DNA from 2 places in the Streptomyces sp. NPDC048441 genome. Region 1 is predicted to be linked to the other one. Evidence: riboswitches for the same ligand, from Rfam matches in the RefSeq annotation. Region 1 holds a riboswitch; the other holds the start of a gene.
What was found. A riboswitch is a leader RNA that binds a small molecule or an ion and turns the genes downstream of it on or off. The one in region 1 is predicted to bind S-adenosylmethionine.

Region 1 (15,183 bases):
CCCGGGCGGCATCCTGGAGGGCTTCGGCATCCTCGCGGACGAGCTGGACAAGATCCCGGCCATCATCGGCCTCGGCTCGGAGGCGGAGATCCGCGAGCACTGCTTCGTCCCCGCGGTCAGCGCGGTCGCCCTCCGCGACATCGACACCCACGAGAAGCTGTACGAGCCCTTCCCGGAGAGCTCCGGGGAGAGCGAGCTCGACGAGTACCTCTGCGCCTCCCAGAACGAGGGCCACACCCTGGTCACGGAGGAACTCGGCAGCTGGCTCCTGGACCGGCTGCCGTAGCCCCGGCAGGACCGGCAGCACCGGTCGGGCGGCCCCGCCGAAGCGGGGCCGCCCGGCCACCCTCATGCCCCTACGGAGTCGTGAACAGCCACCACTGGTCGGTCCCGTTCTGCGAGCAGAAGAACGACTGCCACTGGCCCGCCTGCTGGCCGTTGTTGCCCGCGACCCAGCAGGACTCGTAGATGGCGTACGGGCCGTACACGCCTCGCGGCGCCGACGCCGACGTGGCGGCGGGGCCGTGGTGCGAAGTGACGGCCGCGGACGAGGCGCCGGCCGTCATCAGCAGTCCTGCCGCCGCGGTCACCGCAACGGCCGCGATCCGAAGGACGCTCTTGCTCATGCGCATGGTGTCTCCCTACTGAGAGGAGTCGGGGCCGGACCCCCTTGGGCCAGCCTCCCCTCACAAGTACCGGCCGCATACCCGCCCTGACCAGGCACTCAGCCCGTCATTCACTCGTGTGAGCTAGGAAGAATCGATCTCTCACCGGGGAGCCGGGGACACGTTCCGTCACCGCGAACGCCGCAGGGGCGGCACCCTCCCGAAGGAGAGTGCCGCCCCTGCGTACGAGCTGCCCGTACAGAAAGGCGCGTACGGACTACGTGCTCAGGACGAACCGATCCGCGAGGATCAGAAGTCCATGTCACCGCCCGGCATACCGCCGCCGGCCGGCGCAGCGCCCGCCTTTTCCGGCTTGTCGGCGATGACGGCCTCGGTGGTGAGGAACAGCGCGGCGATCGACGCGGCGTTCTGCAGGGCAGAGCGCGTGACCTTCGCCGGGTCGAGGATGCCCTCGGCGATCATGTCGACGTACTCACCGGTCGCGGCGTTCAGGCCGTGGCCGATGGGAAGGTTGCGCACCTTCTCGACGATGACGCCACCCTCAAGGCCGGCGTTGACGGCGATCTGCTTCAGCGGGGCCTCGAGGGCCAGCTTCACAGCGGCGGCACCCGTGGCCTCGTCGCCCTCGAGCTCAAGCTTCTCGAAGACAGCGGCGGCCTGGATGAGGGCCACGCCACCACCGGCGACGATGCCCTCTTCGACGGCGGCCTTCGCGTTGCGAACGGCGTCCTCGATGCGGTGCTTGCGCTCCTTGAGCTCGACCTCGGTCGCGGCACCGGCCTTGATGACGGCCACGCCGCCCGCGAGCTTCGCCAGGCGCTCCTGGAGCTTCTCGCGGTCGTAGTCGCTGTCCGAGTTCTCGATCTCGGCGCGGATCTGGTTGACGCGACCCTGGACCTGGTCGCTCTCACCGGAGCCGTCGACGATCGTGGTCTCGTCCTTGGTGATGACGACCTTGCGGGCGCGGCCGAGCAGGTCGAGACCGGCGTTCTCCAGCTTGAGGCCGACCTCCTCGGAGATGACGGTGCCACCGGTGAGGATGGCGATGTCGCCGAGCATGGCCTTGCGGCGGTCACCGAAGCCCGGAGCCTTGACGGCGACGGACTTGAAGGTGCCACGGATCTTGTTGACGACCAGGGTCGACAGGGCCTCGCCCTCGACGTCCTCGGCGATGATCAGCAGCGGCTTGCCGGACTGCATGACCTTCTCGAGGAGCGGAAGGAGGTCCTTCACGTTCGCGATCTTCGAGTTCACGATCAGGATGTACGGGTCGTCGAGCGACGCCTCCATACGCTCCATGTCCGTGGCGAAGTACGCCGAGATGTAACCCTTGTCGAAGCGCATACCCTCGGTGAGCTCAAGCTCGAGCCCGAAGGTCTGCGACTCCTCGACAGTGATGACACCTTCCTTGCCGACCTTGTCCATCGCCTCGGCGATGAGCTCGCCGATCTGGGTGTCGGCGGCGGAGATGGAGGCCGTAGAAGCGATCTGCTCCTTGGTCTCCACGTCCTTGGCCTGCTCGAGCAGGGCGCCCGAGACGGCCTCGACGGCCTTCTCGATGCCACGCTTGAGGGCCATCGGGTTGGCACCGGCGGCTACGTTGCGCAGGCCCTCGCGGACCAGCGCCTGCGCCAGGACGGTCGCGGTCGTCGTGCCGTCACCGGCGACGTCGTCCGTCTTCTTCGCGACCTCCTTGACCAGCTCGGCGCCGATCTTCTCGTACGGGTCCTCGAGCTCGATCTCCTTGGCGATGGAAACACCATCGTTGGTGATCGTGGGGGCACCCCACTTCTTCTCGAGGACGACGTTGCGACCCTTGGGGCCCAGGGTCACCTTGACGGCGTCGGCGAGCTGGTTCATGCCGCGCTCGAGGCCGCGCCGTGCCTCCTCGTCGAACGCGATGATCTTGGCCATGTGAAGTGGTCCTCCCGGACGGGGTGGAAACGCAAACGGATCGGGGCTGCGCCCGCGACGGACGGCCTGCGTGCCGTGTGGTTCCTTGCCCCACCCGGCCCGCGGGCCTCGCTGACCCGACCCAAGTTCTGTCACTCTCACTGGGAGAGTGCTAAGCCCAATGATTAGCACTCGACCCCTACGAGTGCAAGCGCCTCTCATGGATCCCCCGGGTGTACGGGGGTGCGTGTATGGGGGTGCGTGTACGCGGATAGCAGGTGGGGACGCACGAGGGGCCCGCACCCCTGCCGGGATGCGGGCCCCTCGTCACTAGTTGAAGTCGCTGGCCGATCGCGCCGAGATCAGACGGCGAGCTTGACCATGTCCGCCTGCGGACCCTTCTGGCCCTGCGAGATCTCGAACTCCACTCGCTGACCTTCTTCAAGGGTGCGGTAGCCGTCCATCTGAATCGCGCTGTAGTGGACGAATACATCCGCACCACCGTCGACCGCGATGAAGCCGTACCCCTTCTCCGCGTTGAACCATTTGACGGTGCCCTGAGCCATGCCTAACTCCCCTATTACTGGCCCTTGCACGGGCCCGCACTTCGCGGACCCGGGTCAGACCTCACCCCCCCAATGGGTTGTGGAGGCGTGCGCCGGAACGCGTCGACCGCGGCTGAATGTATCTGTCCAACTGCCCTCTGCAACAGGGCAATCGGACGAGAATTCTGGGCACGCGCGATCGGTAATATGCGGAGAATTTGCCGGAATTCAGGGCAAGTCGGGCCAGACAAAGGCCGCAAGAGGCTCAAAAGGGCAGGGCACTTTGGCTACTTCTTGTCGGCCTCGGGCCAACTTCGTATATGCGCTCGGCACAGACGGGGAAGCTCGCTTCCCAACTGTACCGCGCTCAACCATACAGAATTGCCCCCTCCGCTTCTCTCGCGGAGGGGGCAATCAGGTTTACGCAGGGTGTTTCTTTAAAAGATCAGCCACCCGCGACGGCGGGAATGATCGAGACACCCGCGCCGTCCGGCGTCGCCGTCTCGAGACCCTGCTCGAAGCGCACGTCGTCGTCGTTCACGTACACGTTCACGAAGCGCCGCAGCTTGCCCTGATCGTCCAGGACACGGGCCGCGATGCCGGCGTGGTTCTTCTCCAGGTCGGCGATGATCTCACCGAGATTCGCACCCTCGGCGGCGACCTCGGACTGACCACCGGTGTAGGTGCGAAGAATGGTGGGGATGCGGACGTTGACGCTCATGGGGTTCACCTCGGTAACTCAGGGGGCGTGGAGCGCCCCGTCAGGGGCGCGGGGAACTGCGCGACCAGCCACAACGGCCCGCAGTCAAGCAATCAAGCTCAGCCTGCGAGCCCAGCGGCGCGGAACGCCTCGAGGCTAGGACGAATGGTCGCGGTGGCCTGGGACGTCTCGGCGACAGCGTCGAGAGTCTTGAGCCCATCCCCGGTGTTCAACACCACCGTGGTCAGCGACGGGTCGATGAGCCCCGCCTCGAGCAGCTTCTTCGTGACGCCCACCGTCACACCCCCCGCGGTCTCCGCGAAGATGCCCTCGGTCTGCGCGAGCAGCTTGATCGCGTCCACGACCTGCTCGTCGTTCACGTCCTCGACGGCCCCGCCCGTGCGGCGCGCGATGTCCAGGACGTACGGGCCGTCGGCCGGGTTGCCGATGGCGAGCGACTTGGCGATGGTGTTCGGCTTCTGGGGGCGCACGACGTCCTGCCCGGCCTTGAAGGCGGTGGACACGGGAGAGCAGCCCTCGGCCTGGGCGCCGAAGATCTTGTACGGCTTGTCCTCGACGAGGCCGAGCGTGATCAGCTCCTTGAGACCCTTGTCGATCTTCGTGAGCTGCGAACCCGAGGCGATCGGAATGACCAGCTGGTCGGGGAGGACCCACCCCAGCTGCTCGCAGATCTCGTACGCGAGGGTCTTGGAGCCCTCTCCGTAGTACGGCCGCAGGTTCACGTTGACGAAGCCCCAGCCCTCGCCCAGCGGGTCGCCGATGAGCTCGGAGCAGAAGCGGTTCACGTCGTCGTAGTTGCCCTCGATGCCGACGAGCTCGCCGCCGTAGACCGCGGCCATGACGACCTTGCCCTGCTCCAGGTCGTGCGGGATGAACACGCAGGAGCGGAAGCCGGCGCGGGCCGCCGCGGCGCCCACGGCACCGGCGAGGTTGCCGGTGGAGGAGCAGGAGAGCGTGGTGAAGCCGAAGGCGCGTGCCGCCTCGATGGCCTGGGCGACCACGCGGTCCTTGAAGGAGTGCGTCGGGTTGCCCGAGTCGTCCTTGACGAACAGCTTGCCCTGCTCGACGCCGAGTTCACGGGCAAGGTTGTCGGCCTTGACGAGCTTGGTCCAGCCGGGGTTGATGTTCGGCTTGGACGCCACGTCCGCCGGGACGGGCAGCAGGGGCGCGTAGCGCCAGATGTTGTCGGGGCCGGACTCGATCTGCTTCCGCAGCGCCTCGGGGTCCCCGGTCGGCAGGTCGTACGCCACTTCGAGCGGGCCGAAACAGGCCTCGCAGGCGAAGATCGGGCCGAGGGCGTAGAGCTCACCGCACTCGCGGCAGGAGAGGCCCGATGCGGGGCCGAGATCCACGGAGCCCGTGGAGGTGGAGGGGGTGGTGTCGTTCTGTGCGACAGTCTGCGCAGCCATGGAGGCGAGGCCCTTTCTCCTCATCTTCCCCGCGGCGCATCTCGCCGCGAGACGGAATTGGCACCTTCCCCACCGAGACCTCGCGTGCGCGGTCGGCGGGATGGTTGCCGGGGCTTCAACGGGCCGTATCCCTCTGCCCCTCTGGATGAGCGGTATGGCGCCGGGCTCGCGGGCTCCGGGCATTTGTTACGCGACGACCCCCGACATGCGATGGTCATTCGCGTTGTTCAAGACTGTAACCGACGGCCTGGACGGTTGAGATAGTCGTCCGAACCGCGAGATGGATCACATGTAGGTCCCACACAGGCCACACACCGGAGGAGCAACCCGTGCTGGAAGAGGCCGAGCGCTGGCTGACCAGGCGTTCCTGGTCCGTCGCCGACCGTCCGCTCAGCGCCCTCGTCGCCGCCAAACGAGCGTCGGGGGCCACGGTGAGTGTCGTGCTGCCCGCGCTCGACGAGGAGGGGACGGTCGGCGGGATCGTCGCCTCGATCCGCCGTGAGCTGATCGAGAAGGCGGCCCTCGTCGACGAGCTCGTGGTGCTCGACTCCGGCTCGAAGGACCGCACCGCCGAGGTCGCGCGGGACGCGGGCGCGCGGGTCGTGCACCGGGACGACATCCTGCCGCGCATCCCCGCGGTGCCCGGCAAGGGCGAGGTCCTGTGGCGCTCGCTCCTGGTCACCGAGGGTGACATCGTCGCGTTCGTGGACGCGGACCTGAAGGAGTTCTCGGCGGACTTCGTCACCGGGATAGTGGGCCCGCTCCTGACCGAGCCCGACGTGGCCTTCGTGAAGGCGATGTACGACCGTCCCCTGGAGGGGAGCGCGGGCCAGGGCGGCCGGGTCACCGAGCTGATGGCGCGCCCGCTCCTGAACATGCACTGGCCCCAACTGGCGGGCTTCGTCCAGCCGTTGGGCGGCGAGTACGCGGCCCGCAGGTCCCTCCTGGAGCAGCTGCCGTTCCCCGTCGGTTACGGAGTGGAGCTCGGCCTGCTCGTCGACGCGCTGCACACGGTGGGCCTCGACGCACTCGCGCAGGTCGACGTCGGCGTGCGCAAGCACCGGCACCAGGACGGGCAGGCGCTCGGCCGGATGGCGGCGGCGATCTACCGGACGGCGCAGCTGCGCCTCGCGCGCGGCCATCTCGTACGCCCCGAACTCACCCAGTTCGAACGGGGCGAGCAGGGGTTCGAGCCGCGCACCCATTCGGTGGACACGGAGGAGCGCCCACCGATGGCCGAGATCGCGGAGTACGCCGCCCGCCGCGTGGCGTAACCACCCTTATTGGGCATTTTGTCTACATTCCCCACTTATGTGGGTCAGACAGGTAATGGAAAGCGCGCGACGCATCGGTGGCGTGGCCATGGCCACCGCCACACTCGCGGCAGGGGCGCTCGGCGCCGCCGCCACTGCGCCCGCCGCGGCGGATGTGATCGAACCCTTCGCCAAGCGCTACGACGAATCGCTGTACGGCGACTTCAAGACCATCGGCAACACGGTCATGGGCTGCCCGACGACGCCCGCGGACATGGCGGCGCGCTGCGCCACCGCCGCGGGCGGCCAGGGCAAGGACAACAACAACACCTTCGTCATGCGGCGGATCAACACCGCGGGCATGGACCCCGACCACGGATCGAGCACCGGCCGGGTCGCGATCCCGCCCGGCGCGAAGGTCGCGTACGCACGCCTCTTCTTCGGCGGCAACGACGGCACGTACAAGGGTCCGAGCGGCGCGCAGCTGGCGCGCTGCGACATCTCGGGCGCCAATGTGCTGCCGTCCCCCGGTGACCCGCTCGCCGCAGTGCCCGCGGTCAGCGTGGCCGGCGCCACCCCCTCCAACGTCACCCCGTCCCACCTGGTCAAGGACCCGGCGTCGACCAACGGCCCGCACTACTACACCGGCGAGGCCGACGTCACCGGCCTCTTCAGCGGCGTGACCGGCACCGGAACGCCCGTCCCCGTCGCGGTCGGCGACATCTGGGCGCCCACCGGCAAGGGCTGCGTCGCGGGCTGGTCCCTCACCGTCGTCTACAAGTACGACGCGCCGAACGACGACTACGCCCCCGACCGCCGCAACGTCTACGTCTACGGCGGCCACGTCCTCCAGCGCTCCACCTCGCCCGCCACCAGCGTCAAGGTCGACGGTTTCTACCGCACTGACGGCAAGCCGCGCGCCAGCGTCACCGCGTACGAAGGCGACTGGAACACGCCCGGCGACCGCTTCCGGGTCGGCGGCCAGAACATCACCGAGGCACACACGGGCAACACCAACAACTTCTTCATCAGCGAGGACGACGGCGCCCTCGCCCCGAAGATGACCAACAACCTGTCCATCGACGCCAAGGAGTTCGACGTCACGGGCAGCGGGACCCGCGCCCCGGCCGCCGCCGAGCCGATCCCGGTCGGTTCGACCTCCACGACGCTGAGCTTCTCCACGAAGGGCGACACCTACGTCCCCTCGGCCCTCGCGCTCTCCGTCCCGGTCCCCGACCTGGAGGTGACGAAGACCGCGAGCCCCAAGACGGTGAAGCCGGGCGGCACCCTGACCTACACGGTCAAGGCGAAGAACATCAGCAAACTCCCCTATCCGAACGCCAAGTTCAGCGACGACCTGACGGACAACCTCGACGACGCGACGTACAACCACGACGCGAAGGCGAGCACGGGCGACGTCTCGTACACCAAGCCGAAGATCAGCTACACCGGCGACATCCCCGCCGGGCGGACGGCCACGGTGACGTACTCCGTCAAGCTCAACGACCCCGTCAGCGGCGACGGCAAGCTGCTCAACGACGTCGACGTCGCGTCCCCGCGCTCCAACTGCGACGCGGGCAGCACCGACCCCCGCTGCGGGGCCGCGCCTGTCATCTCGCGCACGCAGCCGAAGCTCACGGTCACCAACGTGCCCGCGCGGCGGACCGCACCCGTGTGCAGCGACGTCAAGAACACGATCACCCTCAAGAACCCCTCGGGCAGCACGCGCACCGGAGCCACCGCTTCCTGGCAGGTGACGCCGGGCTCCAAGCCCGTGGCGAGCAGCGGGAAGGTGACGAAGCAGGGCTCGAAGTACGTCTGGAAGGGCGACGTCCGTCCGCACGGCAAGGTCACCGTCACCCAGCAGGTCAAGGTGTCCTGCACTGCCGGAGCGGTCAGGGTGATCACCGTGACCGCCCCCGGCAGCAACTGCCCCAGGTCCGTCCGGGGCGGCGACGACCCGTGCACATCGGCGATCCTCGCCCAGCGGGTGCAGGCGCGCCCCGCCCCGCAGGAGCCGGGCAAGAACGCCAGGCAGGGGCAGCCGGGCAGCGCGCTCGCCGAGACCGGCAGCGACTCGCACACCTTCCTGTACGCGGGCCTCGCGGTGTCGCTGTGCGTGCTCGGCACGCTGGCGGTGGCGGCGGCGAGGAGCAGGCGGGACTGAGTGAGGAGCAGGCGGGACTGATCGCGGGTCTCTGAACGTATACGGCCGGGCCCCTCCAGGGTCCGGCCGCACGTTTGAGGCATTCCGGGAGGGGCTAAGTTTCGCGACATGGTCTCCGAGCACGTCGCCGCCGCCGCCCAGGTACTCGTCGCGTCCAACCGCGGCCCCGTCACCTACGCCCTCGAAGAGAACGGGGAGCTGACGGCCAAGCGGGGCGGTGGCGGACTCGTCTCGGGCCTGAGCGCGATCGGCGGCTCCGGCGACCCCGACGGCTCCGGCGGGGGCACCGAAGCCCTGTGGGTCTGCGCGGCCCTGGGGGACGGCGACCGGGAGGCCGTGCGGCGCGGGGTCGGTGAGCCAGGCGTACGGATGCTCGACATCGACGCGGGCTCGCACGACGGGGTGCACGCCGACGCGTACAACGGCATCGCGAACTCGGTCCTGTGGTTCGTCCACCACATGCTCTACCAGACGCCGCTCGAACCGGCCTTCGGCACGGAGTTCCGGGACCAGTGGGCGTCGTACGAGACCTACAACCGGGCCTTCGCGGAGGCGCTCGCGGAAAGCGCGGCGGACGGGGCGGCGGTCCTCGTCCAGGACTACCACCTGGCGCTGGTGCCGGGGATGCTGCGCGAACTGCGCCCCGACCTCCGCATCGGCCACTTCTCCCACACCCCCTGGGCCCCGGTCGACTACTTCCGGATGCTGCCCGACGACATCGCGGAGCAGCTCCTGCGCGGCATCCTCGGGGCCGACAGGGCGGCGTTCCTGACGGGACGGTGGGCGGACGCGTTCACGGCGTGCTGCGTCGACGTCATCGGCGGTACGTCGGGTACGCGGATCGGGGTGCACGGGCTCGGGGCGGACGCGGATTTCTTGCGGGAGCGGTCGCGGCGGGGGGATGTGGAGGAGCGGCTCGTCGGGTTGCGGGAGCAGGTGGGTCTCGGCCGGAAGGTGATCGTCCGGGTGGACCGGACGGAGCTTTCCAAGAACATCGTGCGGGGGCTGCTCGCGTATCGGCAGCTCCTTGAGGATCACCCCGAGTGGCGTGAGCGGGTGGTGCATGTCGCGTTCGCGTACCCGTCGCGGCAGGACCTCGCGGTGTACCGCGACTACACGGCGGAGGTGCGGCGGGTCGCCGACGAGATCAACTCCGAGTACGGGGTGGCGGGTTGGACTCCGGTCGTGCTGCACGTGAAGGACGACTTCGCGCGGTCGCTCGCCGCGTATCGCCTCGCGGACGTGGCGCTGGTGAATCCCATCCGGGACGGGATGAACCTTGTTGCCAAGGAGGTGCCTGTCGTCTCCGACGAGGGGTGTGTGCTTGTGCTTTCCCGGGAGGCGGGGGCGTACGAGGAGCTGGGCGAGGATGCGGTGGTCGTGAACCCGTATGACGTGACGGGCACCGCTTCGGCTCTGCACGTGGCGCTGACGATGCCGGTGGAGGAGCGGGCAGAGCGCACGAAGCGGCTCGCTGCGGCGGCCACGGCGTTGCCTCCGGCTCAGTGGTTCCTGGACCAGTTGCGGGCGCTGGGGGCCTGATTTCTCCCCGACAAGAAATCCGTCCAACCCCCGCCCACGTTTGTCCATGGGCCCGGGGACCCCCACCTCGCTACCTTCCCGGCATGTCCCTACGCCGCCGCACGAGCACCGTGGCCCTCACAGCCCTCGCCCTGGCAGGGGCCATCACCACGCCCGCCACCGCTGCCAAAGCGGCCACGTACTACGTCGACTGCCAGCGAGGCGACGACGCCGCGCAAGGTACCTCCGCCGGAACGGCCTGGCGGAGTCTCGCCAAGGCCGGCGCTCACACATACCGCCCCGGCGAGAAACTCCTCCTGAAGCGCGGCACAAGCTGCACGGGGGTGCTGGCTCCCAAAGGTGCGGGTGCGGCCGGCGCCCCCGTGCTGATCGACGCGTACGGCAGCGGGGCCGCCAAGCCCCGCATCCAGGCGAACGGCGCCCGCGCCGCCCTGCATCTCGTGAACACCGAGCAGTGGGAGATCCGGAATCTGGATCTCTCCAACACCGGGGCCGCCACCACCACCGACCGACGCGCCGGGCTCCTGGTCCAGCTCACCGACTACGGAACAGCGGAGCACTTCCTCGTCGACGGAGTAGACGTCCACGACGTGAACGGCGCCGACTTCAAGGACCCCGACCCCTCCGGGGGAATCCTCTTCGTCGTCCAGGGGACACAGACTCCCACCCGCTTCGACGGGCTCCGCGTCGAGGACTCCACCGTCCGCCGCGTCGACCGCACCGGCATCGGCACCATGTCGACGTGGGGCAGCGGCACGGATAACGACGCCCAACTGCTCTCCAGCGGAGTGGAGTTCGTACGCAACAAGGCCTACGACATCGGCGGCGACGGCATCGTCATCCACGAGACCCGCAAAGCCCGCGTCGAGCACAACTACGTCGACGGCTTCAACATGCGTTCGGCGGGCTACAACGCCGGCATCTGGGCCTGGGAGGCGCAGGACGCGCTCTACCAGTACAACGAGGTCACCGGTGGCCACGGGACGCGGGACTCGATGGCGTACGACATCGACGGCGGCAACGTACGCAACACCTACCGCTACAACTACAGCCACGACAACGAGGGCGGTTTCCTGCTCGTCTGCAACGGCGAGGACACCGTCAGCGACGGCAACCGCATCCACGACAACATCAGCGTCAACGACCGGAACACGACGTCCCCTTACGGCGTGATCTCCGTCGTCTGCGGGGCCGCCACCGATACGCAGGTCTATCGGAACACCGTCGTCACGAACCGCGCCGACACCGCTCTCGTCTCCAACAACGGACCCACCGGCGTCACCTTCCGCGACAATGTCTTTGTGGGCGCCCCTGGCGCCGGATCGCCCGTCAAGGACACCGTCAGCACCTTCAGCAGCAATCTGTACTGGAACACCAGTCAGCCCCGCGACACCACCGGCGTCACCGCCGATCCCCGATTCGCCGACACGTCACCGGACGCGCCCGGTGACATACGGCTCAAGTCCGGATCCCCCGCTCGCGGGCTCGGCACGGCCGTCGACGACGGGACCACCCGCGACTACTTCGGCAACCTGATCCCAGATCCGCCCAACCTTGGCGCAGATCAGGGGAGTTGAGCAGCCAGCGAGCCGAGCAGCCGCACCACGCCCTGCGGGCCGTCCACCACCAGGTCGGCCCGCTCGGCCAGTTCCTCGACCTCACCGCTTCCGCTGCACACCAGCAGGCCCCGCACCTGGTCCGATCGGAGCTTCTCCACTGCCGCGAAGGCGGGCAGGTCGCCCAGGTCGTCGCCCGCGTAGAGGACGGTCTCGGCGCCCACTTCGCGTACGTACTCGGCGAGGGCCACGCCCTTGTCCATGCCGGGTGGCCTCAACTCCAGGACCAGGCGGCCCGGTTCGACGATCAGGCCGTGGCGGGACGCCAGCTCGGCGAGCGGGTCGCGCAGGGCGTCGAAGGCGGCCTGCGGGTCGCGCGCGCGGCGGGTGTGGACCGCGACCGCGCGGCCCTTCTCCTCTGTCCACGTGCCGCGCCAGGCGCCGATCGCGTCCAGGAAGCCGGGCAGTTCGGCGCGCACGGACGCCACGCCGGGGTGCGGCTCGGCGGCGTGGACCGTGGAGGAGACGGCGTCCCAGCGCTCGGCGCCGTAGTGGCCGAGGACGACGAGGTGTTCGAGACCGGGGACTCCCGCGAGGCCGCCGTAGCGCACCGCCACGCCCGCCGGGCGTCCGGTGACCACCGCGACCGACCGCACCTTCGGCGCGAGCGCGGCCAGTACGGCAACGGCGTCGGGGTGGGCGCGGGCCTGCTCGGGGTCGGGCACGATCGGGGCGAGCGTGCCGTCGAAGTCGAGCGCGATCACGGCACGTTCGGGCCGTGCGAGGAGTGCGGCGAGGCCTTCGCGGCCGGCCGGGGTCACGGGTTCGGGCAGCTCGGCGGAGTAGGAGTACACAAGGTCACCCATGGGCCCGACCCTACGCTCAACGCTCCCCGCGCCGGGACTCCCTGACCCGCCGGAGTCGGTTGACGGTGACCGGATCGTGCGCGAGGGCGCGGGGGTCGTCGAGCAGGGCGTTCAGGAGCTGGTAGTAGCGGACCGGCACCATGTCGAGCTGCTCGCGGATCGCGCGCTCCTTGACGCCGGGACCTGCGACCCAGTCGCGCCGCTCCATGGCGAGAATCGCGCGGTCGCGCTCGGAGAGCCCGGCGGGCCCGGCGGCGTCCGGGGGTCCGTCGTCCTTGGCGTCGCTCATGCCCGCCACGCTATTCCGCGTTCTCCTCGGTCGCCGCGTTCGTCTGGATCTGGCCGAGGATCGACGCCGGATTGCCGTTCTTGTCGACGGCCTTGCCGATGTACTTCTTGATCTCGACGGAGACCTGCGCCCAGGACGTCTTGCCCACCGGGTACAGCTGCGAGGTGGGCAGCTCGTCCAGGAACTCGGCGAGCGCCTTGTCGTTCTTGTTGTCCGTCATCTCCTGCGCGGCGGAGGTCGTGACGGGCAGCAGGTCGTACTCGCGCGAGAAGTCCAGGACGTTCTTCTTGCTGTAGGCGAAGTCGAGGAACTTGCCGATCTCCTCGCGGTGGCCGTGCTGCTTGAAGGCCATCATCCAGTCGGCGACGCCCATCGTGGCCTTGGCATTGCCGTTCACCCCGGGCATCGGCACCATGCCGTACTTCACGCCCTTCTTCGCGGCCATCTGCATCAGCGTGGGATGGCCGTTCAACATGCCCACGTCGCCGCGCGTGAAGGCGGCGAAGGCCTCGGCGCGGTCGAGCTTGGCGGGGGGCGTGGGGCCGGTCAGACCCTTGTCGACGAGGTCGTTCTTCAGCCATTCGAACGTCTTTACGTTCTGCGTGGAGTCGATGTCGTACGTGCCGACGTTGTCGGTGTAGCCGCCGCCACCGCTGAGCAGCCACTGCATCGTCTCGGCCTGCGCCTCTTCCTTGCCGAGCGGCAGGGCGTAGGGGATCTTCACGCCGCGCGCCTTGAGCACCTTGGCGTCGGCCGCGAGATCGGTCCAGCTCTGCGGCGGGGTGAGACCGGCATCCTTGAAGATCTTCTCGTTGTAGAAGAGCAGGCGCGTGGAGGAGGCGAACGGCATTCCGTACTGGACGCGGTTGACCTCGCCCGCCTCGGAGAGGGGTGCCATGAAGTCGGCCTGGGTGGAGATCGAGACCAGGTCCTCGGTGCGGTACAGCTTGTCCTGCGCCGCATAGTCGGCGTACGCGCCGATCTGGGCCATGTCGGGGGCGTCGCCCGCCTTGACCATGTTCTTGACCTTGCGGTCGACGTCGGTCCAGGAGTAGACGCTGACATCGACCTTGATGCCGGGGTTCTCGGCCTCGAACTTCTCGGCGAGCTTGTCCCAGTACTTCTGGGAGCTGTTGCCCTTGGAGTCGCCGTAGTCGGCGGCCACCAGTTTGAGGGTGACATCGTCCGAGCCGCCGGGACCGCCGCAGCCGGCGAGCACCGCCGCCATACCCAGTGCGGATATCGCCGCCGTCAGTCCTGTCGCACGCCGCTGCACAGCCTGTTCCCACCCTCGATGATCTACGTGAACTGCGATTTTCCCCCGTGTACGCACACGAGGTCTACACCACTTCAGTATCGCTTGTGCAACGGGGTGCTGCTGACGTCCCACCATTGCCGAGAGGGCCGGGCGACTGCTAAGCACGTCCCGTTCGTGAAGTTCCGCACTGGCAAGGAGCCTTGGCGCATGTCGCGTACCGCAACAGAGATAGCAACCCAGCCCGCCTGCTGGCACCGGGCGGCCGAGGCCGCTCTCACCTTCGACGGACTGCCGAAGGCGGGCGAGCGGGTGGCCGTCACCGGGTGCGGGACGTCGTGGTTCATGGCCATCGCGTACGCGGCGCTGCGCGAGGCCGCGGGGCAGGGCGAGACGGACGCGTTCGCCTCGTCGGAGTTCCCCGCGGGCCGGACGTACGACCGGGTGGTCGCCATCACCCGCTCCGGTACGACGACGGAGGTCCTTGAGCTGCTCGGCCGGCTGAAGGGCGTGGTCCCGACGACGGCCCTCACCGCCACCCCCAGTCTGGGGACGGAGGCCTCCCCGGTCATGGACGCGGCCGACTCGGTGGCGGTCCTGGACTGGGCGGACGAGCAGTCGGTCGTCCAGACCCGCTTCGCGACGACCGCCCTCGCCTTCCTGCGGGCCGGGCTCGGCGACATCCCCGGCGTGAAGTCGGTCGCCGAGGCCGCGGCCGACGCGGAGCTCGCGGTGACGGACCCGTTGCCTCCGGCGGCGCTCGCCGCTGAGCAGTGGACGTTCCTGGGGCGCGGCTGGACGTACGGGCTCGCCCTCGAGGCGGCGCTGAAGATGCGGGAGGCGGCGGGGGCCTGGACGGAGTCGTACCCGGCGATGGAGTACCGCCACGGGCCGATCGCCATCACGGGGCCCGGTCGGGTGGCGTGGATGTTCGGGGTGCTGCCGGAAGGTCTTGCCGGTGATGTCGCCCGGGTGGGCGGGGAGCTGGTCGCCCGCCAGGAGGTGGACCCCCTGGCGGACCTGATCCGGGCCCAGCGGCTCGCGGTGGCCCTCGCGGAGTC
Region 2 (15,183 bases), on a different contig from region 1:
GAAGGCCTGTTCGGCTGGATCTTCGGTCTCGGCTCGCTGATCGCGGTCGCCGTGTGGGTCGCCGCTCGGACCGCAAAGGCCAAGAAGTCATGAGTAGCCAAGAGAATCAAGAAGAGAACCTGCCCAGCGTGCAGGAGACCGAGCACGGCTCGGTGGCGGTCCCGGACGAGAATCCGTTCGCCGACCCGGGGCTTCCGCCCCACGAGCATCGTGTCCAGGACATCGACGAGCGGGCCGCCAGGCGTTCCGAGCGTGCGGTCGCCTTCCTGTTCACGCTCTCGATGCTGTCGACGGTCGGCTTCATCGCCTCGTACGTGGCGTTCCCGGTCGACAAGATCGTCTACATCTGGCCGATCGGCCACATCAGCGCGCTGAACTTCTCCCTGGGCATGACCCTGGGCATCGCGCTCTTCTGCATCGGCGCGGGGGCGGTCCACTGGGCCCGCACCCTGATGTCCGACGTGGAGGTCGCCGACGAGCGGCATCCCATCGCGGCCGAGCCCGAGGTCAAGGCCAAGGTCCTGGCCGACTTCAAGGCCGGTGCCGCGGAGTCGCAGTTCGGCCGGCGCAAGCTGATCCGCAACACGATGTTCGGCGCGCTGACCCTGGTGCCCCTCTCCGGCATCGTCCTGCTGCGTGACCTCGGGCCGCTGCCCGAGGACAAGCTCCGGCACACGCTCTGGGGCAAGGGCAAGCTGCTCGTGAACATGAACACGAACGAGCCGCTGCGCCCGTCGGACGTCGCGGTCGGTTCGCTGACCTTCGCCAAGCCCGAGGGCCTGGAGGAGGACGATCACGACTTCCAGGTGCAGATCGCCAAGGCGGCCCTGATGATCGTCCGGATTCAGCCGGACAACATCAAGGACAAGCAAGAGCTCGAGTGGTCGCACGACGGTGTCGTCGCGTACTCGAAGATCTGCACCCACGTCGGCTGCCCGATCTCTCTGTACGAGCAGCAGACGCACCACGTCCTCTGCCCGTGCCACCAGTCCACCTTCGACCTCTCCGACGGTGCCCGAGTGATCTTCGGCCCGGCCGGTCACGCACTGCCGCAGCTGCGCATCGGCGTGAACGAAGAGGGCTACCTCGAGGCGCTCGGCGACTTCGCTGAGCCCGTCGGTCCTGCTTTCTGGGAGCGCGGATGAGCACTAAGCCGACCGATACACGTAAGGAAGCGCCCGCCGGTGAGCGGGTCGCCGACTGGGCCGACAGCCGTCTGGGCATCTACGGCCTGGCCAAGGCCAACATGCGCAAGATCTTCCCGGACCACTGGTCCTTCATGCTGGGTGAGGTCGCGCTCTACAGCTTCATCGTCATCATCCTCACGGGTGTGTACCTGACGCTGTTCTTCCACCCGTCGATGAACGAGGTGGAGTACCACGGCAGCTACATCCCGCTGCAGGGTCAGCTGATGTCCGAGGCCTTCAACTCGACCATGCACATCAGCTTCGACGTCCGCGGTGGTCTGCTCATCCGGCAGATCCACCACTGGGCGGCGCTGATCTTCGTCGCGGCGATGATGGTCCACATGATGCGCGTCTTCTTCACGGGCGCGTTCCGCAAGCCGCGTGAGATCAACTGGCTCTTCGGCTTCCTGCTGTTCGTCCTGGCACTGTTCACCGGCTTCACCGGTTACTCGCTCCCGGACGACCTGCTGTCGGGTACGGGTGTCCGGTTCATCCAGGGTGTGCTGCTGTCCATCCCGGTCGTCGGTACGTACATCTCGATGTTCGTCTTCGGCGGGGAGTTCCCGGGCGGCGACTTCGTGGCCCGGTTCTACTCGGTCCACATCCTGCTGCTGCCCGGCATCATGCTGGGCCTCCTGGTGGCCCACCTGATCCTGGTGTTCTTCCACAAGCACACGCAGTTCGCGGGCCCCGGCAAGACGAACAAGAACGTCGTCGGTATGCCGCTGCTTCCGGTCTACATGGCGAAGGCGGGAGGCTTCTTCTTCCTGGTCTTCGGCGTCATCGCGATCGTCTCGGCGATCGCGACGATCAACCCGATCTGGGCGATCGGCCCGTACCGTCCGGACCAGGTGTCCACCGGCGCCCAGCCAGACTGGTACATGGGCTTCGCCGAGGGTCTGGTCCGCGTGATGCCGGGCTGGGAGATCAACGCCTGGGGTCACACACTCGTCCTGGGTGTGTTCATCCCGATCGTGATCTTCCCGCTGGTGCTCGTGGCGATCGGCGTCTACCCGTTCATCGAGTCCTGGGTCACCGGCGACAAGCGCGAGCACCACATCCTGGACCGCCCGCGCAACGCCCCGACCCGTACGGCCTTCGGTGTCGCCTGGCTGACCGCGTACTTCATCATGCTGGTCGGTGGTGGAAACGACCTGTGGGCCACCCACTTCCACCTGTCGATCAACTCGATCACCTGGTTCGTCCGTATCGGCTTCTTCGTCGGACCGGTCCTCGCCTTCATCGCCACCAAGCGGATCTGCCTGGGTCTGCAGCGGCGCGACAAGGACAAGGTCCTGCACGGGCGCGAGTCCGGCATCATCAAGCGCCTGCCGCACGGTGAGTTCATCGAGGTCCACGAGCCGCTCGACCAGGAGCAGCTGCACACGCTCACCGCGCACGAGCAGTACGCGCCGGTCGAGATCGGCCCCTCGGTCGACGAGAACGGTGTCGAGCGCAAGGTGTCCGGCTCGCAGAAGCTCAGGGCCAAGCTCTCCAAGGGCTACTACGGGGAAGACAGCCAGATCCCCAAGCCCACCACTGAGGAGTACAAGGAGATCACGAGCGGCCACGGCCACCACTGATCCCCGGACGCTCTGACGTTCTGATGTTCTGACCCCATGGTCGCCACGGCGAGAGCCCCGTCTCATGCATCCACTGCATGGACGGGGCTCTTTGCCGTCACCTGAGCTGGATAAGGTGTTCCTGTCCTACGCGTATACGACCCCAGGAGCGGCAGATGAGCGCTGTGACCCCCGCAGGAGGCAACACCGCGGCGGCCCGTTCCTGGCCGGGTGTGCTGAACGGCCTGCTCGACGGCAACGACCAGAGCGCCGACGACACCGCCTGGGCCATGGACCGCATCATGCGGGGCGAGGCCACCGAGGCGCAGATCGCCGGATTCGTGGTGGCGCTGCGGGCCAAGGGCGAGACCGTGGAGGAGATCTCAGGGCTCGTACGCACCATGTACGAGCACGCCAATGTGATCGAGGTGCCGGGGCGGACCGTCGACATCGTCGGCACGGGTGGTGACGGTGCCAAGACCGTCAACATCTCCACGATGTCCGCGATCGTCATCGCCGGCGCGGGCGCGAAGGTCGTCAAGCACGGCAACCGTGCCGCGTCGTCGGCGAGCGGCGCGTCCGACGTCCTGGAGAAGCTCGGTGTGAATCTCGAACTCACACCGCGGCGGGTCGTCGAGGTCGCGGAGGAAGCGGGGATCACCTTCTGCTTCGCGGTGAAGTTCCATCCGGCCCTGCGGTACGCGGGCGCCGCGCGCAGCCAGCTGGGGATCAGGACCGTCTTCAATCTCCTCGGTCCGCTCACCAACCCCGCCAGGGTGCGCGCCCAGGCCGTCGGCGTCGCCGACGCGCGGATGGCGCCCATCGTGGCCGGGGTCTTCGCCGAGCGCGGGCACTCCTCGCTCGTCTTCCGTGGCGACGACGGTCTCGACGAGCTGACGACGACGGCGACATCCCGGGTCTGGGTCGTACGGGACGGCGCCGTGCGCGAGGAGTCCTTCGACCCGCGCGACGTCGGCATCGACCTGGTCCCCGTGGAGGCGCTGCGGGGCGCCGACGCCTCGTACAACGCCGAGGTGGCGCGACGCCTCCTCGACGGCGAGACCGGGCCCGTACGGGACGCGGTGCTGCTCAACTCGGCGGCGGCCCTGGTGGCCCTCTCGCCGGGCGAGGGGAGCCTGGTGGAGCAGATCAGGGCCGGTATCGCGCAGGCAGGCGATTCGATCGACTCCGGGGCCGCGAAGAAGGCCCTGGAGCGCTGGGTGGCGGCCAGCAACAGGTGAGTGCGGCCAGTAGCGGGTGAGTGTGGTGCACACCGCAGTCCGGATCCCGGACTGCGGTGTGCACCGAGAAGTTCGTGTGGCAAGATGCTGAGCAGGTCATGAGTGACAGCGATTAGGCCCCGGCTCGCTGTCCGGCAACCCTCCGTCCGTGGCGGGGTGCCCCGGGTGAAGACCAGGCCGTACGCAGCAAGGCGTATGGCAAGCGCGGACCCCTGCGCACTCTATGAGTGTCGTACCCCTGGGGTCCTGGTCCTCAAGGGAGCAGTCTCGTGAGCAAGCGAATGCGATAGGGCTTCCCGGCCCCTATTCCGCACCCCCTTTTTCTTTCATCACTGCAGCGCCGTACGAGCGCCCTCGCAGTGAACTCGCCTGCCTTCCCACGGGAGTTCGCCATGTCTGCCACCACCGCTGTCGCCGACCAGACCGTCTGTGCCGCCCCGCTGCCCGTGCTCGGCCGTGACGTCACCGTGCCGCTCGTCACCGGTGGCGAGGTGACCTACGCGGCGCTCGACTACGCGGCGAGCGCCCCGGCACTCCAGCGGGTGTGGGACGACGTGGCCGCGTACGCGCCGTACTACGGCAGCGTGCACCGCGGCGCCGGGTATCTGTCGCAGCTCTCCACCGACCTGTTCGAGAACAGCCGCGTCACCGTCGCCGATTTCCTCGGCTGCCGCGAGGACGACCAGGTCGTGTTCACCCGTTCGACCACCGACTCGCTCAACCTCCTGGCCGCCGCGCTCCCCGCCGACTGCCAGGTCTTCGTCTTCGAGACCGAGCACCACGCCTCGCTCCTGCCGTGGCGCGACGCCCGCGTGACGTACCTGAACGCCCCGCGCACCGCCGAGCAGGCCGTCGCCACCCTGGAGCGCGCCCTCGCCGACCGCGATCCCTACGGTCCCGCCCTGGTGTGCGTCACGGGCGCGTCGAACGTCACCGGTGAGCTGTGGCCCGTCAAGGAACTCGCCGCCGCAGCCCACGCGCACGGCGCCCGCATCGTCCTGGACGCCGCGCAGCTCGCGCCCCACCACCCGGTCTCCATCGACGAGTTGGACGTCGACTGGGTCGCCTTCTCCGGCCACAAGCTGTACGCGCCCTTCGGCTCGGGCGTCCTCGCGGGCCGCTCCGACTGGCTGCGCGAGGCCGAGCCGTACCTCGCGGGCGGCGGCGCGTCGCGCAAGGTCGCGCGGCGTACGGACGGTGGCGTGGACGTCGAGTGGCACGACACCGCCGCGCGGCACGAGGCCGGTTCGCCGAACGTCATCGGCGTGTACTCGATCGCCTCCGCCTGCAAGGCACTGACCGAGGCGGGTTTCGACGAGCTCGTCGCCCGTGAGCGCCACCTCATCGCCAAGGTCCGCGAGGGTCTGGCCGACGTGCCCGCCGTGAAGGTGCTCTCGCTCTTCGGGGACGACGCGCCGCGCGTCGGCGTCATCTCCTTCGTCGTCGACGGCTGGAACAGCTCGCACTTCGCCGCCGCGCTCTCCGCCGAGTACGGCATCGGCGTACGCGACGGCCTCTTCTGCGCCCATCCGCTGGTGCGCACCCTCCTCGGCAGCGACCCGCAGAGCCAGGGCGAGTGCGGCGCCCCCGAGGCCGCGCCCGGCGAGAAGTCCCTGAACGCCATCCGCGTGAGCTTCGGCGCGGGCACCCCGGACGAGCACGTGGAGCGCTTCGTGCGTGCCGTCAAGGAGCTGGTGGCGGACGGCGCGCGGTGGAACTACCGCACGGAGGACGGGCGTTGCGTGCCGGACACCACGGCTGCCTGAGGTGGTGCGGAGGGCTCAGGAGTCGAGGCCGATCGCGAACGCCGCTTCCAGGTCGTGCTGCGAGTACGTACGGAACGCGACATGCGTGTCCGTGCCCTCCACGCCCGGGATCTTGCTGATCTTGCCGGGGATGACATCGGCCAGGTCGTCGTGGCGCCCGACGCGCACCATGGCGATCAGGTCGTACGTACCGGTCACCGAGAAGACCTCGCTGACGCAGTCGAGGGCGGCGATCGACTCGGCGATCTCCGGGATCCGGTCCACGCTGGTCTTGATGAGCACGATCGCGGTGATCACGGTTGACTGTCTCCCTCGGTAGCCGGTGGTGGGCTTCATTCACTCTATGGCCAGATCCGTCAATGCCGCACGCAGGGTCTCGAGCAGCTTCCGCATCTGCTCGGGGCTGTACGTCCAGCTGTCGTACTCGTTCTGTACGAGCAGACGGCCGCCGAAGCTGGCAACGCCGATCTTGGGGGGCATACCCGCCGCGTTGGCCGTACCGCCGAAGCGGAGCAGTTTCATGCCGACCGGCAGGGGGTGGGCGGGGATCCTGCCGACATTGGAGATGCCGTAGCTGACGACCGGCATGGGCATCGCGACGCCCCGAGCGCCCGCCCTGAGCGCGGCCAGCAGGAAGCGCTCGGGGTCACGCCGGTCCAGGGCGCCGGCGACCTGATCGGCCACCTCCCGGCCGGCGGTCTCCGGTCGGTCGTCATGCCCGACGGACAGCGTGGTCTGTAGCCCGGTGATGCAGTTGAGCACGGTGCTCAGAGGCAGCTCGGGCGTGAGGCGGGTACGCAGGTCGATGCCGTGCCCGCAGGTCAACGTCAACGGACCGTGCTCCGGCGCCAGTTGTGCGCGTACGACGGTAAGGACAAGACCCGTGACGAGGCTGTTGACGGTCACCCCGCGAGCTCGGGCGGCGGCCACCACGCTCTGGGTGGTCTCCGGGCTGAACTCCAGCCGGTCCACGACAAAACGGTGTGTCGCGGCCGGCCGGTCGGCGCGCCCCATGCCCTCGGTGGGCAGGGTGGCGGTCTTGGTGCGGTCCGCCGGGGCCTGCGCGATGGCATCGGCCAAGGCGTCGATCTCGGCGTCCGGGAAGGCCCCGGCCAATCGGCTGTCGATCGCCTCGGGGAGCGCCTCGCGCCGCTCCGGGGCGGGATTCGCACCGGCCTCCAAGGCGGCGTAGTACTGCCAGAACTCGTCGAGCAGGGCGAAGGCCGAGCGGCCGTCGGCCACGCCGTGGTGGATCCCGAGCACGACCTGGCTGCGCTCGCCGTCGGTGAGCAGCCAGGCGTGTAGCAGGCTCTCGGTCCAGTCGGGCCGTGAGTTGATCAGTTGGGCGAAGGTCTCCTCGATGCCGTCGAGGACGGTGAGGGGAGGCTGGACCCGGTCGCGCACTTGCAGGAGCAGGCCCTCCGCACCGGACTTCACCTCGGAGCGCAGGATCGGGTGGTGGTCGGTCAGAAGCCGCAGTGCCCGCCGCATCAGATTCGGATCCGGACGGCCGAGCACCAGGGACTCGACGAACTCGGGCATGTCGTACAGCGGGAGGCCTGCGGGCCCCAGATCCAGGAAGTAGACGCTCTCGAAGGGGGATATGGGGCGCTGATGCGTCATGGCGTGGCGTCTCCGGTGTCTGTGGAAGGCGGGTGGCTCGATCCGAGCGGGGGAACGGGCAGCGGGTGAGCGGTGGCCGGGCGCAGGCCGTCGAGCAGCAGGGCCAGGTGGCGGCGCCAGGGGCCGGGCGCGACCGATGAGGCCCGGCCCAGCGCGGCCAGGAGGAAGAGCAGGTCGTCGGTGATGAGGTCGGTCCTGACCGTGCGCTGCTGCTGACCTCGGCGCACCAGTGTCCCAATCGTGCGGCGGTGTTCCTCGTGCAGCGCGTCGAGCGTGGGCACGCCCTGGATGCCGGTGGTCATCAGGTCGCCCGCGCCGCGATTGGCGGCCAGCAGGGTGAAGACGTGGTCGAGGTAGGTGGTGAGCCCGGTCCAGGCGTCGGGGTGGTCGCGGGTCTGCCGGGCCACGCGCAGGACCGGGGTGAGTACGTCGTGGAAGACGGCCTCGATCAACGCGGCCCGGGTGGCGAAGTGGCGATAGAGCGTGGCGTTGCCGACCCCGGCCCGGCGGGCGATGTCGTCCAGCGGGGCGTCCACGCCGCGCTCGGCATAGATCTCCCGAGCGGCGGCGAGCAGCACCTCGCGGTTGCGGCGCGCGTCGCTGCGCCGCGTTGTCGGCCGATCACCGCTGCTGACCATGGGCGGCACCCTAACATCAAACGTGGACTGGTCCCCGTTTCCGCTGTTAGGGTCACGCCGACGACCGGGGGAGTGATCCCTCACGACTGTTTCCGGCCTCTTCGAAGCGAGGAATGCGCGTGTCTGTGACGGGATTTGAAGATCTGTCAGATCTTGGCCAGGGGTTCGTCGACGCCCCGTATCCGGTGTACGAGCGGATGCGTGCCCAGGGCCCGGTGCACCGGGTGCGGACCGCCGCGTCGGGGGAGTTCTCGCTTGTCGTGGGGCACGAGGAGGCGCGAGCCGCGCTGGCCGACGCACGGTTGTCCAACGACATCAGGCACTCGGCCGGCTGGCAGGACGACGGCGGTAACTCCATCGGCCTGAACATGGTGCAGACGGACCCCCCGCAGCACACCCGGCTGCGCAAACTGGTGGCCAAGGACTTCACCCCTCGCCGTATCGAGGCGCTGCGCCCCAAGGTGCAGCTGATCGCGGACGAACTCGTGGACGCCATGCTGCCGTTGGGCCGCGCGGACCTGGTCGAGGCGTTCGCGCTGCCGTTGCCGCTGGCCGTCATCTGCGAACTGCTCGGAGTGCCGGCCACCGACCGCAAGACCTTTCACGACTGGTACCTGGACAGCACCGACTTCACCCGGCCACAGGCCGCTGGAGCCGCCGCCCAGGCCATGACGGGTTACCTCGCCGACCTCGCCGCCGCCAAGCGGAGCGAGCCCGGCGATGACCTGCTGAGCGCGCTGGTCGCCGGCGCGGGCGAGGAGGAACAGCTCTCTCCCGAGGAACTGCTGGGGATGGCCTTCCTCCTGCTGGTGGCCGGTTATGAGACGGCGGCCAACCTGCTGTCCAGCGGCACGCTCGCCCTGCTGCGCCACCGGGACCAGCTGGCTGCCCTGCGCGGCGACTGGTCGCTCCTTGAGAGCGCCGTGGAGGAGATGCTCCGGTATGACGGGCCGGTGGAGACCACGGCGTTCCGCTACGCCAAGGAGCCGGTGGAGATCGGCGGCACGGTGATCGGCGCGGGAGAGTCCGTGGCCGTCGCCCTGGCCGCCGCCTCGCGCGACCCGCGGCGGTTCGCCGAACCCGACCGGTTCGACATCCGCCGCGATGCCCGCGGCCACATGGCGTTCGGCTACGGCATTCATCACTGCCTCGGCGCGCCGCTGGCCCGGATGCAGGGCGCCGTCGCCTTCCGCACCCTGCTGGAACGGTGCCCCGGCCTCGCCCTGGACACCGAACCCGGCGATCTCGTGTGGCGCCCCAGCCTGATGCTGCGCGGACTGCATCAGCTGCCCGTCAGCTTCGGTTGATCGCGGGACTGCGGGGTTCCGGAACCATCGGCAGCGGTCCGGCTGTCAGGCTCATCTCGGCGCGTGGCGAGACCCTGCTGCCGGGCAGCGGACGCAGCCGCCAGCGGGCCGCGAGTGTGGCCAGTGCCAGGGTCGCCTCGGTCATCCCGAAGACGTCCCCGATGCACTTGCGGCTGCCCGCGCCGAACGGCAGATACGAACCGCGGGCGACGTCCTTGGCCCGCTCGGGCAGCCACCGGTCCGGGTCGAAGCTCTCCGGGTGCGGGAAGAACTCCGGGATGCGGTGGATGACGTACGGGCTGATCAGGATGTCCACGCCGGCCCCCAGCCGATGACCGCCGAGCTCGGTGGGTTCGGTGGTCATCCGGGTGTACATCCAGGCGGGTGGGTACAGCCGCAGCGTCTCGGTGAAGATCCGTTGGGTATGGGCGAGCTTCGGGACGTCGGCGTACGTCGGGATACGGCCGCCAAGCACCTCGTCGACCTCGGCATGCAGCCGCTCCTCGGCCTCGGGATGAGCCGCCAGCAAGTGCCAGGCCCAGGTCAGGGCGCTTGCCGTGGTCTCCACACCGGCCAGCAGCAGCGTCATGACCTGGTCGTGGACCTCCTGATCGGTCATCGCACCGCCGTCCTCCTCGTCGCGCGCGGCCAGCAGCGCGGACAGCAGGTCACCGCGGTCCTCGCCGGAACGCCGGTAGTCCTCGACGATGCCTTCGATGAGGACGTGCAGGCGGGTGAGCGCGGACTCGAACTCACGGTTGGCGGCCAACGGCAGCCTGGCCAGCACACCGGTGGGGTCCATCGCCCGGCGGAACGCGCCACGCACCATGACGGGCAGGCTGCGCTGGATCTCCGCGACCGAGTGCGGTGCCATCTCGGTCGAGAACAGCGCGCGGGCCGTCACCCGCGCCGTCAGTGCCTGCATCGCGTCGCCCACATCGACCGGCCGGCCCGCCTGCCAAGTCTCCGCGTGCGCCGCGCACTCCTCGTGCATCACCTCGGCATAGGTCGCGATGCGCGCGGAGTGGAAGGCCGGCTGGACCATGCGCCGCTGGCGACGGTGGTCGGCCCAGTCGGAGGTGATCAACCCGTTGCCCAGGATGGGGCGGGCCTTCTCCTTCACGGGGCCCCCGGTGTCGTAGACCCGCGCGTTGAGCAACACCTGCTGCACCAGCTCCGGATGGCAGGGCAGATAGGTCGGCTTGGTGCCGAGCCGCAGCTCGACCAGGTCGCCGAGGGCGGGCAGCGAGGCCAGGAAATCCAGGGGGCGGCGCGCCAGCTGCAGCGCGTGGCCCACCAGGGGAAGACCACCCGGTGCCTTGACGAACTGCCAACTGCGCCCGGTCGCGTCGGGACGGGTTCTCATGCTGGATGTGCCTTCCGCTGACGGTATGGAGGGAGAGGTGGAGGCGGGGTCAGCGGCGTTCAAGCACCATGGGCAACGGACCCGCCTCCAAGGTGGCCTTCGGTTCCGGACGCAATCGGCTCCCGGGCACCGGGCGCAGCCGCCAGCGTGCGGCGACCGTCGCGATGATCAGTGCGGTCTCGGTGAGCGCGAGTACGTCACCGATGCACTTGTGGCTGCCCGCGCCGAACGGCAGCAGAGCCCCGCGCGGTACCTGCGCGGCCCGTTCGCCTTCCCAACGGCCGGGGTCGAACGTCTCCGGCTCGGGGAAGAGATCGGGGTTGTGATGCAGGGCGTAGGCGCTGTAGAGGATCATCGTCCGGGCAGGGATCACCCGGCCGCCCAGTTCGACGTCCTGCGCCGCGACCCGCATTGCCATCCAGGACGGCGGATACAGGCGGAGCGCCTCGGTGATCACATTGCGGGTGTACGGCAGCGCGGGAAGGTCGTCGTACACCGGTGTGCGCCCCGCCAGCGCCTCGTCCACCTCGGCGAGCACGCGCTTTTCCACTTCGGGCAGCGTGCCCATCAGATGGAAGACGAAGGCCAGGGTGGAGGCGGTGGTCTCGCTGCCGGCGACGAGGAAGGTGACGACCTGATCCAGGATCTGGCCGTCGTTCAGTTTCTCGCCGGTCTCGGGATGCTCCGCTTGCAGCAGGGTGGACAGCAGATCGCCGTGGTCCGCGTCGGACCGGCGCCGGGCGGTGATCATGTCCGCCACGATCTGCCGCAGCCGCGTGTTGGCGTGGTCGTACGCGCGGTTTCCAGGGGTGGGCAGCTTCTCCATGAAGCCCAGCGGGGAGACGGTGCGCTTGTAGATGCCGTGCGAGACCGTCCGCAGACACTGCCGGGCCTCTTCGATGGTGCCCTCGTCGAGCCCGGTGGAGAACAGGGTGCGCGCGGCGACCCGCATGAGCAGCGCGTGCATGGCGTCGCTGATGTCGAGGGTCTGCCCGTCCCGCCATCCGTCGGTGACGGCGCGGGTGTCCGCGGCTACGGCCGTCGTATAGGAGGCGATCTTCGTCGGGTGGAAGGCGGGCTGGATCAGGCGCCGCTGGGATCGGTGATCCTCGCCCCGGGAGACCGACAGACTGTTGCCGAGGAGCTGGCGCGCCTTGTCGAAGACCCCGCCCTTGTCGAAAACGCGCGGGTTGAGCAGAACATGGCGCACCAGCTCGGGGTGCGCCGCGAGATAGGCGCGGCTGGGACCGAGCCGGACCTCGACCAGGTCGCCGTGCGCGGGCAGCGAGGCGAGGAACTCCAAGGGACGCCGCCACAACGCGGGTACGTGTCCCAGGAGGGGCAGGGCGCCGGGAGCGGTGCCGATCCGCCAGGAGCGTTCCGCTGCGGGCGACTTGGGGCTGTCCATGTGTGGGTCCTCCTCTACTGGATACGCGAGTTGACGTCGTTCACCGGAGCTTGATAGCGGCGATCCCGCGTGGTCCACACGAAGTTGCCCTGGAGGAGGTCGAGCAGGATGTCCCGGGTGGTGTCGTCGAACGACCTGATGCATTCCATGTCCTCGGCCATGTCGTCGAGGCGGGCCTGGAAGAAGCTCCGGAAGGCCGCCTCGTCCGTTACGTCGCACAGGCGGAAGCAGTTGGTGATCTGTCCCAGGGCCTGCTCGCGGTCGTAGGAGTAGAAGTCGTTGACTATGGCAAGGCCGCGCGTGGTCATCCGGGCTGCGAGGCCTGTCTTGGAATGTTCGGTCAGCTCGCGGTGGCGGTAGATCGGGTAGGACATCCGCATCCAGAAGTCCACTCCGACGTCAGTGACGCGGAAGCGGAAGTACTGCTCGGGGGAGGTGCCGCACAGCACCTTCTTGAGCAGGGAGTCGCGGAACATGTGGTCGCTGGTGATGAAGGCGCGGGCCCCCTCGTACGCGAACTCCGCGTCCTCGGGGGAGTAGTACCGCTCACACACCGCGCGCACCTGCGGCAGAAAGAGGTCGAAGTCGTGCAGGGCGGCGTCCATGTCGTCCCATACGAACGTCACGCAGTTGAGCACGCAGACGGCCTTGAACGCTTCCATGTCCTTGATGTGCCGGGCACTCTGCGACCAGCGCACGACGTCCATATAGGAGATCCAGCGCTTGTCGGAGACACTCTTGCCCAGCGGGGCGACCGCGGTGTTGCAGGCGGCGATGACCTCACGCAACTCCGCGTCCGTCAGCGGCACTTTCTGTGCTTCGTACCCGACGTGCCGGCCGAACAGGGCGGCGAAGCCGTCGGTGCACTCCTGCCAATAGTGCGCGGCGCCCGCCGAGGCGGCAGTGGCGGGGACGCTGAGCTCCGTGGTCATGCGTTTCTCCTGGTGGCTACGGTGGCGAGGTGCTTGAGGGCGGTGATCGCGTCGGACCTGAAGGGGCTGTCCGCCAGGGCTTGCAGAGCCTGCTGGTAACGGTCACCGATCATGAGCTCGACAGCGTCCCGTGCGCCGGTGGACGCGAAGACCGCGCGGATCTCCTCCGCGCCGGACTCGTCAAGGTCAGGATCTCCGAGCAGTTCGCGCAGCCGGGCGCTCTGCGCGGCATCGCTCGTGCGCAGGGCGAGCGCGACCAGAACCGTGTTCTTGCCCGCCCGCAGGTCGTCCAGGCGGGACTTGCCGGTGTCGCGGACATCGCCGTACACGCCGAGCAGGTCGTCACGGAGCTGGAAGGCTTCTCCCAGCGGCAGCGCGAACGCCGTGCAGGCGGTCAGGGTCTCCGTGTCCGCGCCCGCGAGGGCGGCGCCGATCTGCAGCGGGCGTTCGACGGTGTACTTGGCGGTCTTGTAGCGGTTGACGGTGAGTGCGGCCTCGACGTCATCCGTGAGCTCGCCGGTCGCATGGAGGTCCAGATACTGACCGAGCATCAATTCGGTGCGCATGTCGGTGATGAGAGGTTGCACCGCGGCCGACTGAGCGGGCGTGAGGGCCGCGGTGTGCAGAAGCTGGTCCGACCAGGCGAAAGCGAGGTCGCCCAGCAGCACCGCCGCGCTGATTCCGAAACGTTCGGTGCGGTCGTCGCCGCGTTTTCCGGCGAGCGTCCGATGGATGGTGGGACGTCCGCGCCTGGTGTCACTGTCGTCCATGACGTCGTCATGAATGAGGGCGAACGCGTGAAACATCTCGAGCGAGGCGGCGACGCGTAGGACGGCCGCCATGTCGGTCGTTCCGTCGGCCGCCTGCCAGCCCATCACGGCGAGCACCGGGCGAATTCTCTTTCCGCCCACCATGAATTCTTCGAGCAATTCCACAAGCCTGCTCATCCGCGGATCTCCGGAATCTTTTATTCGAGATTCCAGAAAATCCATGAGCACGGCATCCACTGCGTTTCTTGCCACGCTTGGGTCGAGTATGTCGGGAGATATTGTCCGGGTAGTCATATCGCTGTAATTCATCCCCGTTGGTAGGGCCCGTGGACACCGCACGGGCTCCTGTTGCGGAAGGCTAGGAGGTGAGGTCGACGCGGAGTTCTCTGAGGCCCCGAATGTTGACCTGCGGGCGCCAGGCGATGTCGCCGTGGGTCAGCTGGATATTGCGGTGGCGGCGCAGCAGCTCGGTGAATACCAGGCGCGCCTCGGCTTTCGCGAGCAGTGCGCCGATGCAGTAGTGGGGGCCACCGCCGAAGGACAGCGGGCGGACATCCGTACGCCGTAGGTCGAGGCGGTCGGGATCGTCGTAGCGCAGTGGGTCGCGGTTGGCGGCGCCGAGCAGGATCATCACCTTGGAACCGGCCGGAATGGTGGTCCCGTCAAGATCGATGTCGCCGGTGGTGATGCGGGCGACCAGCTGGATGGGCGCGTCATAGCGGAGCAACTCGTCGATGGCGTTATCGATGAGGCCGGGCTCCTCGCGCAGGATGCGCAGCTGGTCGGGATGGCGCAGCAGGGCAAGTATGCCGTTGCCGATGAGATTGACCGTTGTCTCATGGCCGCCCATGAAGAACATCATGACGTTGGCGATGATCTCGTCGTCGGAGAGTTTCTCCCCGTCGAACTCCGCAAGCAGGAGACGCGAGATGATGTCGTCCTGCGGAGCTGCGCGGCGCCTGTCCAGGTGTTCTGCTATGTAGGCGGCGAATTCCTCAGCCGCGTCGTTCATGACGCGCCGAGTGGCCTCGTCGGCGGCCGGGTCGATGACGTGCCCCAGGGCATCGGTCCACTTGCGGCACAGGTCGCGGTCCTCCACCGGGAGGCCGCCCAAGCCGCAGAAGACCGTCACCGGGACGAGCGCCGCGAGTGACCCGATGAGGTCGACGCCGGGGCCCTCACCCATGTCGTCCATGAGCTGGTGGACGATGCCGTCGATGCGGGGGGTGATCTCCCGGATGGCCCTGGCGGTGAACAGCGGGTTGGCAAGGCCGCGGAGCCGGCGGTGCGCTTCGCCGTCCCGCATGAGCATCCAGCTGCGGGTGGCGCGCACGATCGGACTGTCCTGCCCGCCCCGTTGCGCGGCCCATTTGGCGTCCTGCG

Region 2: linked by a shared signal. The riboswitch ahead of ACGFSB_RS14190 (aminotransferase class V-fold PLP-dependent enzyme) and the one ahead of thrC (threonine synthase) in region 1 are both predicted to bind S-adenosylmethionine.

The regions. Positions count from the first base shown of each region.
Region 1 is NZ_JBICXM010000011.1:139,519-154,701, reverse strand. It holds gene ACGFSB_RS26280 (esterase/lipase family protein) at 1-286, shown strand, start outside; gene ACGFSB_RS26275 (hypothetical protein) at 357-626, opposite strand; gene groL (chaperonin GroEL) at 915-2,540, opposite strand; gene ACGFSB_RS26265 (cold-shock protein) at 2,882-3,085, opposite strand; gene ACGFSB_RS26260 (MoaD/ThiS family protein) at 3,510-3,785, opposite strand; gene thrC (threonine synthase) at 3,884-5,194, opposite strand; SAM riboswitch class I at 5,212-5,346, opposite strand; gene ACGFSB_RS26250 (glucosyl-3-phosphoglycerate synthase) at 5,524-6,468, shown strand; gene ACGFSB_RS26245 (hypothetical protein) at 6,557-8,614, shown strand; gene ACGFSB_RS26240 (trehalose-6-phosphate synthase) at 8,723-10,156, shown strand; gene ACGFSB_RS26235 (hypothetical protein) at 10,240-11,733, shown strand; gene otsB (trehalose-phosphatase) at 11,721-12,578, opposite strand; gene ACGFSB_RS26225 (DUF3263 domain-containing protein) at 12,595-12,867, opposite strand; gene ACGFSB_RS26220 (ABC transporter substrate-binding protein) at 12,878-14,095, opposite strand; gene ACGFSB_RS26215 (SIS domain-containing protein) at 14,333-15,183, shown strand, end outside.
Region 2 is NZ_JBICXM010000005.1:110,063-125,245, forward strand. It holds gene ACGFSB_RS14170 (c-type cytochrome) at 1-93, shown strand, start outside; gene ACGFSB_RS14175 (Rieske 2Fe-2S domain-containing protein) at 90-1,145, shown strand; gene ACGFSB_RS14180 (cytochrome bc complex cytochrome b subunit) at 1,142-2,770, shown strand; gene trpD (anthranilate phosphoribosyltransferase) at 2,926-3,990, shown strand; SAM riboswitch class IV at 4,085-4,201, shown strand; gene ACGFSB_RS14190 (aminotransferase class V-fold PLP-dependent enzyme) at 4,383-5,756, shown strand; gene ACGFSB_RS14195 (Lrp/AsnC ligand binding domain-containing protein) at 5,772-6,053, opposite strand; gene ACGFSB_RS14200 (hypothetical protein) at 6,093-7,379, opposite strand; gene ACGFSB_RS14205 (TetR/AcrR family transcriptional regulator) at 7,376-8,017, opposite strand; gene ACGFSB_RS14210 (cytochrome P450) at 8,143-9,324, shown strand; gene ACGFSB_RS14215 (cytochrome P450) at 9,311-10,690, opposite strand; gene ACGFSB_RS14220 (cytochrome P450) at 10,740-12,098, opposite strand; gene ACGFSB_RS14225 (terpene synthase family protein) at 12,113-13,030, opposite strand; gene ACGFSB_RS14230 (polyprenyl synthetase family protein) at 13,027-13,977, opposite strand; gene ACGFSB_RS14235 (cytochrome P450) at 14,159-15,133, opposite strand.